2 regions of the Carboxylicivirga longa genome follow, and region 2 is predicted to be linked to the other one. Evidence: riboswitches for the same ligand, from Rfam matches in the RefSeq annotation. Region 2 holds a riboswitch; the other holds the start of a gene.
The links. A riboswitch is a leader RNA that binds a small molecule or an ion and turns the genes downstream of it on or off. The one in region 2 is predicted to bind cobalamin.

Region 1: it holds a riboswitch for cobalamin, as region 2 does, so the genes downstream of both, ACRD7A_RS13875 (DUF5074 domain-containing protein) here and ACRD7A_RS00215 (acyl-CoA carboxylase subunit beta) in region 2, are expected to answer to the same signal.

What each region holds. Positions count from the first base shown of each region.
Region 1 covers NZ_JBNGOZ010000016.1:42,487-45,691, forward strand. Annotated here, with positions in the region: gene ACRD7A_RS13875 (DUF5074 domain-containing protein) at 1-1,836, opposite strand, end outside; cobalamin riboswitch at 2,130-2,343, opposite strand; gene ACRD7A_RS13880 (hypothetical protein) at 2,402-3,205, opposite strand, start outside.
Region 2 covers NZ_JBNGOZ010000001.1:50,500-53,704, reverse strand. Annotated here, with positions in the region: gene ACRD7A_RS00220 (HAD family hydrolase) at 16-684, shown strand; cobalamin riboswitch at 795-995, shown strand; gene ACRD7A_RS00215 (acyl-CoA carboxylase subunit beta) at 1,218-2,753, shown strand; gene ACRD7A_RS00210 (acetyl-CoA carboxylase biotin carboxylase subunit) at 2,765-3,205, shown strand, end outside.

The DNA of each region.
Region 1 (3,205 bases), on a different contig from region 2:
CTGTGTTAAGGTATAAGGATTCACTTTTAGCAACTTTGTGCCTGCCCCAATATATACCATTCCATCAAAGGCCTGTACTACACCGCTGTAAGATGCGCCTGAAATAGTCTGTTCTAAAGCATCTGTATTGGCGTTAATCACGCAAACTGCATCTTTTTTAACCGCAAATACATAGTTGCCGGCACGCAGCATATTGCCGACTTCGCCGTTTGTTGCATCGATTTGATTACCTACCCCTAATGTGGGAATATCGAACAAGTAAATACCGTTGCTTGTGCCTATATAACCCTTCTCCGGAGTAACACCCACAAAGGCTCGTCCATCAGGATCGACTCCGAAGTTAGGAACGGTCGCTTGCTCTTTTAAGGTTGCTGCATCAGCCACAACGAGGCGTTGACCTTGTTTGGACATAAAATAGATATTATCGCCATAAGCTGTGCCGTATTGTGTTGTAGTACCCAGCGTTTTATTCGTATTTTCCTGGCGATAGGCCCGATAAACCATTTTACCGTCATCCGTCAGGTAGTTTACTGTTCCGCTGGAGTGCCCGAACCAATCTTCGTTAACAATAAATGCGCCGTTGGAATAATTAATATCGCGCAATTCAACCGCGAATGTAATGTTGGTAGCATCACCCTTAGAAGTACCCGAAACGGTTATTTCAGCAGTTCCCGTAACATCGTTCAGATAATTAATGGTGAGGGTAGTGCCTTCAATGGCAGCCGATGATAAAATAGTGTTGCTTGTTGTTGAAACTGAGTAATCAACAGGCTCTCCATCTTTTGGTGTAAAGTGATTCGTTAACTCAATTACGGTTTCAGCTGTGTTCACCGACAATAACTTATCAGTAATTGGATTGCTAATGGAAGGCCCGTTACTTAGTCTTACTTCGGCTATCGGATCGCCCAAATTAATCATGTACACTTTGCCACCGGCTGTAATATCCCCGGCAGCTTTTAGCATGCTGAACCATGCGAATGAAGATCCACCATACACGCCGATTTTCTTGTAGTTTTGCATTTCTCCGGATGTACCATTCCATAGCGCTACATAGCTCCCACTTGAGTAATCATTACAATTGAAAAGCATATGGCCGGCATCATCTACTTCGCAATCGTAAGGACCATTACCCGGCATGGAAGTAATAACCGTACCGTCATTGAGTGTGAGAAAACTGCCATCGGTGGCTGCGATAACAGGGTTGACTATTTCGGCAGGCCATTGGTACATCAGGGTATTGCCTGTGGGGTCGTATTGGGCGTTATAAACTGTTCCCCTGGCATCCACGGCAAGGCCGGTTGAATTACCGCCTACTTCAATGATTTTCTTATGGTTATTATTCCCAGATTTATCTAGCAGTGAGATGCAGTTTACATCATTTACTCCATCCCAGCCTTCTGTATTGAGGCCCGATACGTAGTAGTTGCCGTTCGCTATTTCCATGTCGAAATTACCCGGAAAGGTAGCTACATGTGTCCATGTGCCTGAGGTAATATCAACGCTGTATATGCGGTCGTCTGTTAGACCTGATTTGGTGTATCCAAGCCAAACTTTAGTACCATCCGGATCGGCCGTTACAAAGCTAATCCAGCCATTATAATCCGGCACTTTACCAAAATTATGGGTCTGCTGCATTGTTGTTAAGTCGTAGCAGTACAAGCCATCGCTATCAATAGCATAAAGGTTATTCCCCAGGATATCATGGCATGAAAATGCCTTATCTGTAATGATATCATTAGAGAGATAGCCTTCTTGTGGATTTAACCACACGCTTTGTCCCATTATGGATGAGAGGACAATAAATAAATTCAAAAAAGATAAGTAAATTTGCTTCATTGCATTTGATTTGTTCAATTGACAGAGGCTATTGCACTTACTGTTTTTCTGTACGAGAACGAGTGTGAATCAGGTAGCCACAAGCAATTGAATGTTAATAAAAATGTAGTATTTCGAAGCAGCAGTAAGTTTTGGCGAACCCTGCTGCTTTTTTTATGCTTGTGCGTGTTATGTGGGGCTGAAGTGTTTCATCCTGCTGTATTTTAAATTCATTAATAAAATGGATTTTACAGCATTGATGCCAACAGAAGATGTTGCAAGAATGATGATCGCATACCCGTTCGCCGCAGGCTGTAAAATCGTAACACTTGGCAGGTCTTCTGACTTATTCCTACTTTTAATACCTTCCCGTTGAGAGGAGCTCAACAGTGGTGTTTTATTAAAAGTAACAGACCCTAAAGGGTCGGAACTTACAGCAGCGGGAACTGTTGCCGATTTACACGGCATTCCCTTTTAATTTCTCCCCGGTATCATCCGGTTCTGAAAACCAATTGCACGGCAAAGGTATCAAATATTCATAAAGAGATGTTCTTTTTTGTAAATATGTGGAAATAAAAAAGAGCACTCATGATTTTTTCTTCAGCTTAAAAAGTACAAAGGCGACGACTAGCAGTGGGATGGGTGTTAGGATACCGAGGAATTTCACCCACGAGATAAGCAGGTCGTTTTCACGCAATAGTTCGTTATGTGCTTCTTCAGGAGCAAAGCTGAGTCCTGTCATATGAGCTATCTGCCCCAGCATGCGTATGGGCAGTGCTCCCTTGGGCAGATCCTGGTGGCAGGCCAGGCAGGTGCCATCACGCGCCAGTACTTCGCGTTGACGGGCTGTGAGGGGTTTTGAACGGGGCCAGTGCGAATCTACGGTTTGTACTTGTCTACCACTGCTGTCGATGAGCTGCGCAAAATCACCATGCAGATGGGGTAAAGCGGGTATCTGTACCTCTGTGTGGCGACTTACGATTTCTCCGTTTTGGTTGATTACATCGGCATATCGAGCCTTGTAGGGAGCTGCATCGTAAAGCCCATGATGCACCCCATAGCCCATGGTAGTTGTGTTGCCGTGGCAGTCGGTGCAGGCTCGGGCCTCGGTGGAGATGGTATGGGGCTGTACAGGAGCAAGCTCCATGGCGTTATAGCCTGCTGCTGCGCGCGCTACACGGTTGGGGCTCACTATACGTCCATCGGTATCTATAATGGTGCTGATTGTCTGTATCACCCCTACAAGCGGACTCACGCGGCCTTCTCCGTTGATGCCCAGGGGTGGCGAGGCCCATCGTACATGACTGTAATCGCCATAAGTGGGGGCACCAGGCTGCATGACATGGCGTTGTCGGTAATCGGCACTGGTTCCATGCTTATCGGTGTCCTC
Region 2 (3,205 bases):
CCAAAAGTAAAGCCAATGCAAGTCCTCGATGATATAAAAGCGGTGTTTTTTGATATGGATGGTGTTTTGTTTGACTCCATGCCTAGTCATGAATACACGTGGATCCATTCACTTAAAAAATACGGCATCAATTTTCCGCCAGAAGAGGCATATATGAATGAAGGACGAACCGGCTATGCAACCATCAGAATCGCTTTTGAAAAGTACCTTCACCGATTACCCACCCGGGATGAAGAGGAAGCTGTTTATACTTTAAAGACGGAACTTATGGCAAAACGCCCTAAAGCTCCGGTGTTACCCATGATGCAAGAACTGATTGAGTTTCTGAGAAAAAATGGGGTTCAGGTCTTTGTGGTAACCGGATCCAGGCAACCCTCGCTCGTTGATAAATTAAATGCCCAATTTAAGGTGGAGGCGAGCAACATTATCAGTGGTGCAGATGTAAAACAGGGCAAACCCCACCCTGAACCTTACCTGATCGCCTGGCAACGCAGTGGACTGAGCAAAGACCAATGCCTTGTAGTGGAAAACGCACCTATGGGCGTTGAATCGGCCAAGGCGGCTGGCTTACGCTGCCTTGCTGTTAACACGGGTAAACTGCCGGATGACGTCTTAATCAGTGCAGGTGCTGATTCTTTATTTGAAAACACAACAGCTCTGTACAAGGCTTTTATATCTCACTAAATCATTTAATCAGTAAAATACGAGGCTAATTGTGAAATCAAAAACAATTGTTGCCTGTGCATAATGAGCACGCAAATAAAGGAATTTTACTACTTTTGCCGCTCGTTCATTCAAATTTTTGTCATTAAGACACCCCGTAACAAGGGTTTAATAGGGAACCATGTGTAAATCATGGGCTGACGCGCAACTGTGATCTCGTGCCGTATAGACGGTATGTACTTTTAGCGGATTAACCACTGACTGCATATGACAGTTGGGAAGGTGTTAAGAGTCGGGAAAGCCAGGAGACCTGTCTTTAATATTTGAATGATATTTGCTTTCGCGACACAAAGCAGGTATCGGATCTTAATTCTATCCCTGCATTTATAGCGTCTGCGACAGCACATTTTTATTTTTCCACGAACTCTGTTTACACAGATTTTCGTGCTGTTTTTTGTTTAATAAACAACTTAAAGCCTTCAATCGTTACTTTGCCAGTTTGGCCTGGTAACAGAAGCATATCAATACATTAACTAACAAATACTGAAATAATCATGGAGGAAAACAGAAAGGCTTACAAAGTTTTTCATGAGCGGAAAGATAAGCTGAATGATCAATACACAGGTGATTATTATAAGAAACAACACGATAAGGGCAAGCTAACAGCCCGCGAGCGTATCGACTTTTTATTCGACGAGGGCAGCTTTCACGAGATAGGCGCCTTGATCAAACCCGATAAAGAAGCCAAAAATTATGGCGATGGTGTAATCTGTGGCTACGGCACCATCAACGGCCGTAAAGTAATGGTGTACGCCCAGGATTTTAATATTATGGGAGGCTCCCTGGGGCTTGTTCATGCGCAAAAAATTCAGAAAGTGCAGGAACTGGCGGCCAATATGGGGCATCCTGTCATCGGACTCATCGATTCGGGTGGTGCACGCATACAGGAAGGGGTAGCCAGTTTGGCCGGTTATGCCGGTATTTTTCGTAATAACGTAAAAGCCTCGGGCATTGTGCCGCAGATATCTGTTATACTCGGCCCTGCTGCCGGCGGTGCTGTCTATTCACCGGCTCTCACCGACTTCCGTTTTATGGTAAAACACACCTCGCACATGTTTGTTACCGGCCCACAGGTGGTAAAAGAAGTATTGAACGAGGACATTACCTTTGAAGACCTGGGCGGTGCCGAAGTACATGGCTCTGCTTCGGGCGTAACCGATTTTGTGTATAACGATGAGGAACATTGCCTGCTGGGCGTGAAGAAGCTCCTGTCGTACCTTCCTTCTAACCACCTGGAGCAGCCTCCCGTATTAAACTGGGATGACATCACGCCGCGCAACAGCGAAAACATCTCCTACATATTGCCCGAGGACTCAGGCAAGCCCTACGATATGATTGATATTATCGAGCGCATTGTGGATGTGGATTCCTTTTTTGAAGTGGCAGAAGGACACGCGCAGAATATCATTACCGGCTTCGCCCGCCTGGATCGAAAAGTTATAGGAATCATCGCCAATCAACCAAAAGTAATGGCGGGTACACTGGATATCAATGCATCGCGCAAAGCCGCCCGTTTTGTGCGTTTTTGCGATGCCTTTAATATTCCGGTGCTGGTACTGGAAGATGTGCCGGGCTTTATGCCGGGTAAAAACCAGGAGCACAATGCCATTATTATGCACGGTGCTAAACTACTGTATGCTTTTGCCGAAGCCACCGTACCCAAAATTACAGTAATCATTAGAAAAGCCTATGGTGGCGCCTACATTGTGATGAACAGTAAAAACATGGGCGGTGATATGAATTATGCCTGGCCATCGGCTGAAATTGCGGTGATGGGACCCGAGGGCGCCATAAAAATACTGAATCGCAAAGAGCTGAGCGAGGCAAACGATCCTGATGAACTTAAGCGTCAGCTGGTGGATGATTATAAAAACAACATTGCCAATCCATTTATCGCGGAAGAAAAAGGCTATGTTGACGAGGTGATAGAACCCGCAAAAACACGTGAGGTATTGATCTCTGCTTTCTCACTACTAGAAAACAAGTTCGAACAGAAATCTCCGCGTAAACACGGAAATATTCCAATGTAAAAAACTGAATAATGATTAAATCGATATTAATAGCCAATCGCGGAGAGATTGCCATCCGCATTGCTCAAACGGCCCGCAAAATGGGTATCCGTTCATATATGTTCCTAACCCATCAGGAGCCCAATGCCCACTATTTATCCTTTGCCGACGAACTGATAGATGTATCGGGCGACACCTTTACCAATATTTTTCTAAGCGTTGAAAAGATTGTAGATGCCGCCGTTGAAAATAAAGTTGATGCCATACATCCGGGCTATGGCTTCCTGTCTGAAAATCCATTCCTGCCCAAAGAATGCGAGACACGAGGCATCATCTTTATTGGGCCATCGCATCAGCACATCGAGAAGATGGGCAATAAAGGTGTGGCACGACAAACCGCCAAATCATGCGGAATACCCGTTCCGGAAGGCAGTAAAGGACTCATCAATACCGAGGAAGAAGCCCTTGAGGTG